DNA from 4 places in the Streptomyces sp. YKOK-I1 genome. Region 3 is predicted to be linked to each of the others. Evidence: riboswitches for the same ligand, from Rfam matches in the RefSeq annotation. Region 3 holds a riboswitch; each other region holds the start of a gene.

Region 1 (3,172 bases), 2.2 Mb from region 3:
GCGGTGACGGCGACGGTTCTTCGTAGAAAGCGCTTGCCCTTCATGGGGATCACTGTGTCCCCACCCTGACCCGGCTGTCGATGGGGCGAAAAGGGATGCCACGAGACCGCAATACGACGATCATGAACACGCAAAGTGAAGGCCGGACCCGGGGCTCGGGTCCGGCCTTCGCCTGCGTGTCAGGCGTGCGCGTCAGGCGCGATCGGCGATCGGCGTCGGCGGGGGTCAGCCGACGGCGACGCCGTGGGAGCGGAGATAGGCGACGGGGTCCACGTCGGATCCGTAGTTCGGCGTGGTGCGGATCTCGAAGTGCAGGTGCGGGCCGGTCACATTGCCGGTGGCGCCGGAGAGACCGATCTGCTGGCCCGCGGTCACCGTCTGACCGGCCGAGACCGAGAGCTGCGACAGGTGGGCGTACTGGGCGTAGTAGCCGTCGTTGAGCTTGATGACGACCTGGTTGCCGTACGCGCCGCCCCAGCCGGCGGAGACGACCGTGCCCGCGGCTATGGCCTTGAGGGAGGTGCCGGTCGGGACGACGAAGTCGACACCGGTGTGGTAGCCGCTGGACCACATGCTGCCGGCCACGCGGTAGCCCGTTCCGACGGTCGCGCCGGACACCGGCAGGGTGTAGCCGCTGGAGGTGCTCGTGCCGCTCCCGGTGTCCTGGGCGGCCGTGTTCGAGGAGGACGACGACGTCGAGGACTTCGCGTCGGAGGACTTCGCGGAGGACGACGACTGCGAGGACTGCGACGACTTCGACGAGGAGGAACCGGACGAACCGGACGACGACTTGGTGCTCGCCGCCTTCTTGCCGATCGACAGCTCGAGGCCGGGGTGGATCAGCGACGGATTGCCGCCGACGGCCTCACGGTTGTCCGCGTACAGCTTCTGCCAGCCACCGCTGACCTTCTGCTCGTCGGCGATCTTGGCGAGGTAGTCGCCGGCCCGCACGGTGTAGGTCCGCGTACTGGAGGCGGCGGACTTCCGCGACACCGGAGCGGCCTGTACGGCGCTTTCCGCGACCGACGTCGAAATGGCCTGGGCGGCCGACCGGGAAACCGAGTCGGCGGTGGCCGCGTGGGCGCCGGTGGCCCCCATGAGCGGGAGGGCGAGTGCGGCCCCGCCGGTTCCGGCGACGGCGATGGAGCGGGTGAAGCGCTGGGTCTTCGGGCGGCGGTGCTTACCCTTCGCGGGCATGGCGAATTCCTCTCCGGCGCCTGCGAGGTGAGCTGTCGGGTGCGGACTGGAGATGCCCGGCCGCGACGGGTCGCGGCTTTACCCCAAGCCTGTTCCGGAGACCGGAGCAGGCGGTTCTGCCTGTGGGTCCCCCGCTCCTGCCGTGCACGGGTGAGTGTGCGGATTCCGGGCGGCGGCAGGATTCGGCGTCCGTCCGGATTGGTGTGGAACGTAAGCGACCAAGACGCACAGGAACAAGCAGTGGTTGCCCTGTTCACGCCTTTCTCTTGATCCGCTGTGCGAATTCCCAGTGACGCTCCGTGCAACAGACACGGGGAATTTCGGCTAACACCCTGGAAAAGCACTCTGATTACGTGAACATGACGGGCGACACAGGGTCACGGATATGACCCTGCTCACGTAATACCCCTCCAGGATCCCTTATTCCAGAGCGACTTGGAACGAAGGCTTCAATTCGGACAGAACTCTCAGATGCGACGCAGACGGATAACCGTCGCATCGAGGTCGCCGCGCAGCCCGGTCCGCAGCCCGTGGTGCAACAGCACCGCACCCCGGTGAACTTCGCCCGTTTCGCGGCATTCGTACGACGCCGCCGGGTCCAGGCCGCGCAGGCGCAGCACCGGGACCGGCTCGCCGTAGCGCTGGGCCTGGAGCCAGGCGAGGACGACGGTCTCGTCGCCGCGGACGTACTGGACGGCGCTCAGCCCGCCGGCCGGAGGGCGCAGCCGGTACTGGTCGCCGCGCTGGACGAGGGGCCGGATCTCCTTGTAGAGGTCCACCCAGCGGCGGGCCTCGGCGAGCTCCTCCTCGGTCCACTCGGAGAGGTCGCCGCCGACCCCGAGCACCCCGGCCATGGCGCTGACGAACCGGAAGCGCAGCGAGCTGATCCGGCCGTTGAGCTGGGTGTTGGGGCTGTCGGTGACCCAGGCGGCCATCACGCGCGCGGGGTGGATCTGGCTGAAGCCGTGCTGGATGTCGAGCCGGTCGAGCGGGTCGGTGTTGTCGGAGGTCCACACCTGGTCGGTGCGGGCCAGGATGCCGAGGTCGATCCGTCCGCCGCCGCCCGAGCAGGACTCGAAGGCCACCCCCGGGTGGGCCGCCCGCAGCCGGTCCAGCAGGGCGTAGAGGGCGCGCACGTGGTCCACCCACAGGCGCTGCGGGTAGGGGTCGTCCGGCCAGCCGGCGTCGGTGAAGCAGCGGTTGAAGTCCCACTTGACGTAGTCGATGGGGGCGCTGGACAGCAGACCGTCGAGCCGCTCCCAGAGGTACTCCTGGACATCCTCGCGCGCCAGGTTCAGCATGAGCTGATTGCGGAACTCCGTCCGCTTTCGTCCCGGTTGGAACTGGACCCAGTCCGGGTGCGCCCGGTACAGATCGCTGTCCGGGTTGACCATCTCGGGCTCGACCCAGATGCCGAACTGCATGTCGAGGGCGTGCACGTAGTCGGCGAGGGGCTTGAGGCCCTTCGGGAAGCGGTCCGGGTTGGGCCACCAGTCGCCGAGGCCGGCGTGGTCGCCGGTGCGGGCGCCGAACCAGCCGTCGTCGACGACGAACAGCTCGACGCCGATCGCCGCGGCCCGCCGGGCGAGGGTGGCCTGCTGCTCCTCGGAGATGTCGAAGAAGGTGGCCTCCCAGGAGTTGAACAGCACCGGCCGGTCCCGCTCGGCGTCCGGGATCACATGGGCGCGCTGGTAGGCGTGCCAGGCGCGGCTGGCCCCGCCGAAGCCCGCGTCGCTCCACAGACCGGCGAACAGCGGCGTGGTGAAGGACTCCTCCGCAGCCAGCCGCAGCAGACCGGAGTCGTCGTACCCGGCGCCGCCGGTGATCTGCACGCGCGCGTCCGGGAGTTGGGCGACGGCGATACGCCAGGAACCGGACCAGCCGAGGGCGCAGCCGTAGACCTCGCCGCGTTCCTCGGTCGCGTCGGTGTCGAGGGCGACCCAGGGCAGGTACTGGTGACCGGTGTGGCCACGCC
Region 2 (3,172 bases), 1.2 Mb from region 3:
ACCCTCACCTCCCGGCTGGACCGCGTCCTGCGCGAGGAGAAGGGCTACACGTACGGCGTGCGCGCCTTCGGGCAGGTCCTGCGCTCCGCCCCGGACGGCTCGGGCGCCGCGATGCTCGCCATCAGCGGCTCCGTCGACACGCCGAACACCGGTCCCGCCCTGGACGACCTGTGGAAGGTGCTGCGCACCCTTGCGGCCGAGGGCCTGACGGACGCCGAGCGCGATGTCGCCGTGCAGAACCTGGTGGGCGTGGCGCCGCTGAAGTACGAGACCGCGGCGGCCGTCGCGAGCACGCTGGCCGACCAGGTCGAGCAGTTCCTGCCCGACGACTACCAGGCCACGCTCTACCGGCAGCTCGCCGCGACCGGCACGGTGGAGGCCACCGCGGCGGCCGTGAGCGCCTTCCCGGTGGACCGCCTGGTGACCGTCCTCGTCGGTGACGCCGCGCAGATCAAGGAGCCCGTCGAGGCGCTCGGGATCGGCGAAGTCACCGTCGTCCCCGCCGAGTAGACGCGGGCGAGGCGGACATGCTGCGGCCCCGGGGCGACGAAGGCGTCCTCCCGGGCGTTGTCCCGGGCGTTGTCCCAGGGCCGCAAGATGTCCGAATTGATGCGGAGGTTGTGTGTCTGCGCTGTGGCGTGCGCTACAAAAACCGTGATCCGTTTGAGGATTGATAACGGTCCCGCATACCGTCGGCCCGGCTGTTCGTCAGGCACCGCGCCGCATCCGCGGCACCGGGCAGTCATCGCCGAGTCCCCGTACGGCGCGAGCCAGGGGAGCCGGGGACCCATGAAGTCCCTGGGGTGAATCGGGCGCCCGCGCGTGAGCGAGGGGGTCCGTAGGAGACCTTCCTGCTCCGAACCCGTCAGCTAACCCGGTAGGCGAGAGGGAAGGAAAGGACCGCTCGCCCTTCATGGCGTACACCTGCACCACCGGGAAGCACCGCCGGCCCAGCCGGATGCAGCGCACCACCGTCCGCGCGGCGGGTTTCGCGGCGCTGACCACCACCGGTGTCATGGCCACCGTCGCCTCCACCCCGGCCCTCGCCGCGGAGCCGACCCCCGAGCAGACCGGGCTGATCCCGGTCGTCACCGCCGGCGAGGCCGTCGCCGAACAGGTCGACGACCAGGTCGCCCTGCAGAAGAAGGCCGCCTTCGAGGAAGCCGCGCGCAAGGCCGCCGCCAAGAAGGCCGTGGAGGAGCGCGAGGCACGCGTGCGTGCCGCCCGTGAGGCCGAGCGCAAGCGTCTGAACGCCTTCGTGTTGCCGATCACCGACTCCTACGTCTCCACGGGCTACCACGCGAGCAGCTCGCTGTGGTCCTCCGGCAGCCACACCGGCATCGACTTCCACGCCGCCAGCGGCACGCCCGTGCACGCGGTCGGTCTCGGCACCGTCGTCGAGGCGGGCTGGGGAGGGTCGTACGGCAACAATGTCGTCATCAGGATGAACGACGGGACGTACACCCAGTACGGTCACCTCTCCTCCATCGGCGTCTCGGTGGGCCAGCAGGTCACCCCGGGGCAGCAGATCGGCCTGTCCGGCGCGACCGGCAACGTCACCGGCCCGCATCTGCACTTCGAGGCCCGTACCACGGCGGAGTACGGCTCCGACATCGACCCGGTCGCCTACCTCCGCCAGCACGGCGTCAACGTCTGACGCCACCCGGCGACACCGCGTTTCCGAGCCCCGGCCCCACCGGCCGGGGCTTTCGCCGTTTTCGGGACTCCGCTGTCCAAAAAATATCCCTGGATTCCGGTCCGCCGTCGGAAATTCCGGCTCATTGCAATAGAGTCACGGAACACACGTCAATCGGCGGAGCTCGGCGACGTTTCACGGGGATTAAGACGGAGGCGGTCATGCGTATTCCGGCGCACTCGGTGTGCACGGCCATCCGGGACGACATCGTCGCGGGTGTCTACGAGCGCGGCAGCCGCCTCACCGAGGACCTCCTCGCCCGCCGCTACGGCGTCTCGCGCGTCCCCGTACGGGAGGCGCTGCGCACCCTGGAGGCCGAGGGTTTCGTCGTCACCCGGCGGCACGCGGGCGCGTGCGTCGCGGAGCCGACCGAGCAGGAGGCGGCCGACCTCCTGGAGATGCGCATGCTCCTGGAGCCGCTGGGCGCCGCCCGGGCCGCCCAGCGGCGCACCGAGGCGCATCTGAAGGTGCTGCGCGGCCTCGTCCGGCTGGGCCAGGAGCGGGCCCGCAGGGGCAACAGCGAGGATCTGCGCTCGCTGGGCGGCTGGTTCCACGAGACGCTCGCCCAGGCCTCCGGGAGCCACGCCCTGACGTCGATGCTCACCCAGCTCCGCCACAAGATCGCCTGGATGTACGCGGTGGAGGCGCCCGCGGACCCCGTGGAGTCCTGGACCGAGCACGGCGCGATCGTGGACGCGGTGGCGCGCGGCGACCAGGAGCGCGCGCGGACGGTCACGGCGCTGCACACCGAGCGCGCGACGGCCGCCCACCGGCTGCGTTTCGCCGGCGGCGGGGACCGCGCCGACCGTGTGAGGACTTCGCAACCTCCCGTAAACATGACGGGTCTGCGGCATTAACACGGGGGCCGTATACAAAGAAGGGATATTTGGCGGAGCAGTATTTCCGCTGCCCTTTCCGTGCGCGCCCGGGAATTCTCGAAGGTGCGCATTCGGTGTGCCCGGACCCGGGTTTCCGGTTATGCCGCCGGTAATGTCGCGGAGTGGCCGTGGGGGCGGCGCGGGACGGGTGCGGGACAGGCGCGGGGCGGGCGGGAAAAACGGCGGAGCCGCGCCACCCTCGAAGGTGACGCGGCCCCGTGCGTGACTCAGACGGTCTCGGGGAGCTCCTCGAGCCCCTCGGCGACCAGCTTGGCCAGCCGGTCCAGCGCGACGTCCGCGCCCTCGGCGTCGGAGGCGAGGACGATCTCCTCGCCCCCCTTCGCGCCGAGGCCGAGGACGGCCAGCATGGAGGCCGCGTTGACGGGGTTGCCGTCGGTCTTGGCGATCGTCACCGGGACGCCTGCGGCCGTGGCGGCTCGGACGAAGATGGAAGCGGGGCGGGCGTGGAGGCCCTCGGCCCAGCCGACGTTGACGCGGCGCTCAGCCATGTGTTGCTGCCCTTCGGTTTTCAGGTTGTCTAGACCGGTGTTGTCTAGACCAGTGTTCCACACGTGAAGCCGGTGAGGAACGGGTCGGA
Region 3 (3,172 bases):
ATAGGCCAGGACGTCCCGGACCTCCTTGCGCTCGTAGAAGCGGACGCCGCCGACGACCTTGTAGGGCAGGCCGACACGGATGAAGACCTCTTCGAAGACACGGGACTGGGCGTTGGTGCGGTAGAAGACCGCTACATCGCCGGACCTGGCGTCGCCCGCGTCGGTGAGGCGGTCTATCTCGTCGGCGACGAACTGCGCCTCGTCGTGCTCGGTGTCGGCTACGTAACCGGTGATGCGCGCGCCCGCGCCCGCGTTGGTCCACAGGTTCTTGGGTCGGCGGGACTCGTTGCGCTCGATGACGGCGTTGGCGGCGGACAGGATCGTCTGCGTGGAGCGGTAGTTCTGCTCGAGCAGGATCGTCGTCGCGTCCGGGTAGTCCTCCTCGAACTGGAGGATGTTACGGATCGTCGCGCCACGGAAGGCGTAGATCGACTGGTCGGCGTCACCCACGACGCACAGCTCGGCCGGCGGCACGTCGTAGTCGTTGGGCGGGACGTCGACCGGGTGCTCGGAGGTGCCCACCAGCTCCCTGACCAGGGCGTACTGGGCGTGGTTGGTGTCCTGGTACTCGTCGACGAGGACATGGCGGAAGCGGCGGCGGTAGTGCTCGGCGACATCGGGGAAGGCGCGCAGCAGATTGACCGTGGTCATGATCAGGTCGTCGAAGTCGAGCGCGTTGGCCTCGCGGAGCCGGGACTGGTACATCGCGTAGGCCTGCGCGAGGGTCTTCTCGAAGCCGTCGCCGGCCTGGGCGGCGAAGTCCTCCTCGTCGATCAGCTCGTTCTTCAGGTTGCTGATCTTGGCGCTGAAGGACTTCGGCGGGAAGCGCTTGGGGTCGAGGTCCAGGTCACGGCAGACCAGGGCCATCAGCCGCTTGGAGTCGGCGGCGTCGTAGATCGAGAAGGAGGACGTGAAGCCGAGCTTCTTCGACTCGCGCCGCAGGATCCGTACGCACGCGCTGTGGAAGGTCATCACCCACATCGCGTTCGCGCGCGGGCCGACGAGCTGCTCGACGCGCTCCTTCATCTCGCCCGCGGCCTTGTTGGTGAAGGTGATCGCGAGGATCTGGCCCGGATGGACGCCGCGCTCGGCCAGGAGGTGGGCGATGCGGTGGGTGAGCACGCGCGTCTTGCCGGAACCGGCTCCGGCGACGATGAGCAGGGGGGTGCCGGCGTGCACGACGGCCGCGCGCTGGTTGTCGTTGAGCCCTTCCAGGAGGGCGGCCGCGTCGATCACCGGGCGGGGGGCGCCGTCGCGGTAGTACCCTCCCCCGCTCTCGGCTCCGCTCGAGCGGGGGGACCCCCATCGGTCCGGGGGCACGTCGAACTTCCCGCCGAACAGATCGTCCGGAACCGACTCCGGAACGTGATCGTCCTCGGGCGGCGGCGGGGGTTCCTCCTCGCGGCCGGCGGGGGCCTGGAGGTTCGCCAGGAAGCTGTCGTCAAAGAGGCTGCTCATCGCTCTCCGAGTCTAGGGTGCCCCACTGACAACGCGCGGCCGTCCCCCGAACATCTCCGCCCTCACCTTCCGAGGCGGCGGTATCACAGCACGTGATTCCGTGTCCTGGCTTTGCATAAGATAACGAAAATGTATCGGGCATATCGCCCATCAACCTTCACACGGACCACACGAGTTGGCTACCGTGCCGGGCAGGCCACGCGGATCCCCACCGGCGAAACCTCGCCGGGCCGTACGGCCTCCGCCGAGTCCGGTGCGCCCCTGTGCGGCAGCCGGAGCCGGGGACCCACCGAGACCCCGGGGTGAATCGGCCCGACTCCCCAGCGGGAGGCGGCCGTAGGGCGCCCTTCCGAACCATCCGCCCGAACCCGACAGCTAACCCGGTAGGCGGGAGATGGAAGGAGTCGCCTCTCTTGGCGTCGCAGCACCGCAAGCCGCGCTTTTCGGGCAGCCGCGTGGCGGGCATACGCACGCCCGCCCTGGCCACCGCCGCGCTCACCTCCGTGGCCCTGCTCTCCCAGTCGGCGAACGCCGCTCCTGCCGACGACGGCAAGCCGAGCCTGGAGGAGGTCGAGAAGAAGGTCGACGACCTCTACCGCCAGGCCGAGTCGGCGACCGAGAAGTACAACGCCGCCAAGGAGAAGACGACCAAGCAGCGCAAGCACGTCGACGGTCTCCTCGACGACGTCGCGAAGCGCACCCAGAAGCTCAACGAGGCACGGGAGGAACTCGGTTCCTTCGCCGCCGCCCAGTACCGCACCGGCGCCTCCGCGCCCGACACGGCGACGTTCCTACTGGCCGACTCCCCGCAGGACTACTTCGACCAGACCCAGCTGATGGGCCGGCTGACCGACCGCCAGAAGGGCGCCGTCGACGACTACGTCACCGAGCAGTCGGCGACGATGCGCAAGCGCCAGGAGGCCGCCGAGAGCCTCGCGACGCTCGACGACACCCAGAGCGATCTGAAGACCGCCAAGGCCGCCGTCCAGAAGAAGCTCGGCGACGCGCGCGAGCTGCTGTCGCAGCTGACGGCGCAGGAGAAGGCGCGGCTGGCGGAGATCGAGAAGCAGAAGCAGGAGGAGGCCGCACGCGAGGCGGCCGAGCTGGCCCGGCAGCAGGCGGCACAGGCCGCCCGGCAGGACACCGGCACGTCGTCCTCTTCATCCTCTTCGTCGTCTTCTTCTTCCTCGTCGTCGGACTCCTCGTACACCACCAAGGCCGAGAAGGCGCTCGCGTTCGCCCGTGCGCAGATCGGCAAGCCGTACGTCTGGGGCGCCACCGGCCCCGACTCCTACGACTGCTCCGGCCTCACCCAGGCCGCCTGGAAGGCCGCCGGCGTCTCCCTGCCGCGCACCACCTACGACCAGGTGAACGCCGGCACCACCGTCTCGCTCGCCGACGCCCGCCCCGGCGACCTGGTCTTCTTCTACGACGACATCAGCCACGTCGGCATCTACATCGGCAACGGCATGATGATCCACGCCCCGAAGCCGGGCGCGTACGTCCGCGAGGAGTCGATCTACTACGACGGCGAGTCGGGCATCCACAGCGTGGTCCGCCCGGCCTGAGCCATGTGCGGGCACGCGCGTGCAGGTCGTTTTTTGCGACTACGCGCGTGTGCCGCCGTGTGAGCCGCTTCGCGTCCTTAGCATCGGGCCCATGCCCGGCACCTCCTCCCTGCGCGCCTGGTGGGCGCGGCGTCCGCCGGCGGCCG
Region 4 (3,172 bases), 4.5 Mb from region 3:
ATCTACGACACCGTCCGGTACGTCACCTGTGACGTGGCGACGACCTGCCTGGGCCAGGCCGGCCCCTCGGCGGCGGTACTGCTGGCGGCGGGCGCGCCGGGCAAGCGGTTCGCGCTGCCGGGCGCCCGGGTGGTGATCCGGCAGCCCGCGCTGCCCGAGCCCGTCGAGGGCCAGGCCAGTGACCTGGCGATCCAGGCCGAGGAGCTGGCGCGCACCCGGGACCTGATGGAGGAGATGCTGGTACGGCACACCGGGCGCAGTCCCGAACAGGTGACCGAGGACATTGAGCGGGACCTGATCCTGACCGCGCCGCAGGCCATGGCGTACGGGCTGGTGGACGGGGTCGTCCCCAGCCGGCGCGACCTCTCCGGGGCGAGGTGAGCAGCGATGGTGCCCGACCTGCCGCCGCTGCCGGCGCTCACCCGCGCCGAGGCCGAGCTGATCGACCGTTATCTGGACGTGGTGGATCTGCTCGGGCGGATCAATCCCGCGCACGACGGTGACACCTACCGGGGCCTCAGGGCCGCCCAGGCGCTGGTGGCGAGGGCGGCGGAGCTGCGCGACGCCCTGACGCTGATGCACCAGCGGGGCGAGAGCGAGCTGCATGCGCCGACCCTCGCGCGGGCGCTGCGCGTCCTGGACGGGGAGCGCCGCACGGCGCGCGTCACGGTGCCTCCGCTCTCCGACAGTTGACCGACCGGCGTCCGGCCCGCCGCGCCGTCCTCGTGACCGCGACGTCCGGGCCGGACTTGAAACGGACCAGTCGAGTTACCCCCGTTCGGCGTAGCCGGGGCTCTTCTTGCGGACGAGCGCACTGCGCCGAAGGCGCCGTTTCACGGGGCGGCACAAGGGGTAGCGGCCCAGGTCGGGAGGCCTTTTGCGGTCTTGACACCTGATAACCCATCAGGGTGTTCACCCGAACAGGTGAATGGTGAGTAACCCCACAAATCACCGGTTCCATTGGGAATTTCGGTCAACGGTGAGTCAAGATCCGTGTCTGACGACAAGTCCCCGCCACAAGCGGCGGGGCGGTCCGGGCGGACGCCGAGTCCTGCCGCTGCCCGGATTGACCCGTCGACAGGAGTGCATCGGCAGGAGTGGAGGACCCAAGCACGACGGGTCGCCGGAACGGTCACGCCATGACCGGGTCGAGCAGCCCTTGGGGTGAAGCCGCGTGAGCGGCCGGGCACCTTTGTCAGCCCGAATCCGACAGGTCATCCTTCACAGGCGGTTGACGAAGGGTTGCGCATGACTGCGCTCAATCGTGTCCCGTCGCTCATGGCCCGGGCCGGTACGGCCTCCGCGTTCGCCATCGCCGCCGTGGGCGGCTCGATCGTGATCCCCGGGGTGGCCGCCGACGCGGCAGCCGCCACGCCGGCGACGAAGGCGCTCCAGGTCGCGGCCTCCAAGAAGGGTGCACCGTACAAGTACGGAGCCGCCGGACCCAAGAGGTTCGACTGCTCAGGTCTCACGATGTACTCGTTCAAGAAGGCGGGCAAGACGCTGCCGCGCACGGCGGCGCAGCAGTACAACAAGACGCGCCACATCTCGGCCTCCAGCCGCAAGGCCGGCGACCTGGTGTTCTTCCACTCCGGATCGAGCGTCTACCACGTCGGGATCTACGCCGGGCACGGCAAGATCTGGCACTCGCCGAAGACCGGCAGCTGGGTCAAGCTGGAGAAGATCTGGACCAAGAGCGTCTGGTACGGCCGGGTCCGCTAGGGCCGGGGAGCACCGCTTCCCGGGGTGGTGACGGCGTCCCCCTGACGCGTCCTCACCGCCCCGGGAGCTCGCCCGGCCGCGGGAGCCCCGCGGCGCGGGCCGCCGGCTCCGCCGGGACGGCCCACGGCAGCTCGACCGTGACCGTCTTGCCGCCCTCCCGTGTGGGGCGCACCCTGAGCCTGCCGCCGCGTTCGGCGGTCAGCCAGCGAATGATCACCATGCCTCGGCCGTTGTCCTGCTGGACGGCGGCCGGCAGTCGTTTGGGGAAGCGCGGGTGGCTGTCGGTGACGCCGATGCACAGCCGTTCGTCGCGGTCGAGCACCAGGTCCACCGTGAAGGTGGGGGACTGACCGAAGGTGTGCTGCACGGCGTTGGTGGCGAGTTCGGAGACGATCAGCCGGATGGCGTCGGCCGTCTCCGTGTCCGCCGGCAGTCCCCATTCGTCCAGCGTGCCGGCCACGAATCCGCGGGCCGTGGAGACCGAGGCGGCTTCGCTCGGCAGAGTGACGGATGCTTCCAGATGGTCTGCCATGGCGACCTCGTCCCTTTCCCACGGGACCGGAGTCCGACACGCTGCGGATGGTTCGATTACGGTCCCGGACTGGTGCTACTTCGCCAGACTGCCATCAGCGCGCCCGTCACGGGTGGCGATCCACCAAGATATGCATATATCTGTCGCTCAATGCGGTGAACTCTGCCACGGCAGAGCGTTTCTGGACGACCCATAAGGAGTAAGGAGGAGCCCATGCAACACGGTCCCGCGGTACGCCGCCGGAAGCTGGGCGCCGAACTGCGCAGCCTGCGCGCCCGGGCGGGGCTCACGAGCGGCGAGGCGGCCCGGCTCGTCGGCTGGCACCAGTCCAAGGTGAGCCGCATCGAGACAGGCACCAGTGGTACGAAACCGGCCGATGTGCGGTTACTTCTCGACGTCTACGGCGTGACCGATCCGCAACTGCGGGAGCTGATGACGGCGTTGGCCGGCTCGGAGGAGAGCGGCGGGCGCGACCACTGGTGGCACGCCTACCGCGGGGTCCTCCCCGCCGCCTACCGGGACTTCATCAGCCTGGAGTCACAGGCCGGCGCGATGCGCACGCTGGAGACGACGGTGGTACCCGGGCTGCTCCAGACGGCCGAGTACGCCCGCGCGGTGACCCGGGCCGCGGTGGAGGGGGCGGACGAGGACCAGTTGGACACCCTGGTGGAGGTGCGGATCGCCCGCCAGGACGTACTGCGCAGACAACCACCGCTCCGGCTGAGCGCGGTGCTGGACGAGGCGGTGCTGAGGCGGGAGGTGGGCGGCCCCGAGGTGATGGAGCGCCAGCTCGTCCGGCTGATGGAGGCGGCGCGGCTTCCCCAAGTGCGTTTGCAGGTACTGCCGTTCGCGGCCGGTGCCCATATCGGTGTCACCGGACCTTTCGTTATCTTCTCTTTTTCGAGCGCCCCTGATCTG

The links. Region 3 has a riboswitch for cyclic di-AMP ahead of ACYQ8Q_RS28310 (C40 family peptidase). Riboswitches for the same ligand answer to the same signal wherever they lie in the genome.
Region 1: it holds a riboswitch for cyclic di-AMP, as region 3 does, so the genes downstream of both, ACYQ8Q_RS38280 (M23 family metallopeptidase) here and ACYQ8Q_RS28310 (C40 family peptidase) in region 3, are expected to answer to the same signal.
Region 2: it holds a riboswitch for cyclic di-AMP, as region 3 does, so the genes downstream of both, ACYQ8Q_RS33475 (M23 family metallopeptidase) here and ACYQ8Q_RS28310 (C40 family peptidase) in region 3, are expected to answer to the same signal.
Region 4: it holds a riboswitch for cyclic di-AMP, as region 3 does, so the genes downstream of both, ACYQ8Q_RS07865 (C40 family peptidase) here and ACYQ8Q_RS28310 (C40 family peptidase) in region 3, are expected to answer to the same signal.

The regions. Positions count from the first base shown of each region.
Region 1 is NZ_BAAGDR010000001.1:8,591,090-8,594,261, reverse strand. Features, by position in the region: gene ACYQ8Q_RS38285 (rhamnogalacturonan lyase family protein) at 1-44, opposite strand, end outside; gene ACYQ8Q_RS38280 (M23 family metallopeptidase) at 226-1,197, opposite strand; cyclic di-AMP (ydaO/yuaA leader) riboswitch at 1,202-1,360, opposite strand; gene ACYQ8Q_RS38275 (alpha-galactosidase) at 1,665-3,172, opposite strand, start outside.
Region 2 is NZ_BAAGDR010000001.1:7,504,737-7,507,908, forward strand. Features, by position in the region: gene ACYQ8Q_RS33470 (M16 family metallopeptidase) at 1-510, shown strand, start outside; cyclic di-AMP (ydaO/yuaA leader) riboswitch at 737-899, shown strand; gene ACYQ8Q_RS33475 (M23 family metallopeptidase) at 914-1,657, shown strand; gene ACYQ8Q_RS33480 (GntR family transcriptional regulator) at 1,858-2,553, shown strand; gene ACYQ8Q_RS33485 (HPr family phosphocarrier protein) at 2,802-3,083, opposite strand.
Region 3 is NZ_BAAGDR010000001.1:6,346,103-6,349,274, reverse strand. Features, by position in the region: gene pcrA (DNA helicase PcrA) at 1-1,458, opposite strand, end outside; cyclic di-AMP (ydaO/yuaA leader) riboswitch at 1,691-1,863, shown strand; gene ACYQ8Q_RS28310 (C40 family peptidase) at 1,872-3,026, shown strand; gene ACYQ8Q_RS28305 (tellurite resistance/C4-dicarboxylate transporter family protein) at 3,118-3,172, shown strand, end outside.
Region 4 is NZ_BAAGDR010000001.1:1,895,795-1,898,966, forward strand. Features, by position in the region: gene ACYQ8Q_RS07855 (ATP-dependent Clp protease proteolytic subunit) at 1-381, shown strand, start outside; gene ACYQ8Q_RS07860 (hypothetical protein) at 388-693, shown strand; cyclic di-AMP (ydaO/yuaA leader) riboswitch at 1,066-1,245, shown strand; gene ACYQ8Q_RS07865 (C40 family peptidase) at 1,249-1,722, shown strand; gene ACYQ8Q_RS07870 (ATP-binding protein) at 1,775-2,254, opposite strand; gene ACYQ8Q_RS07875 (helix-turn-helix domain-containing protein) at 2,468-3,172, shown strand, end outside.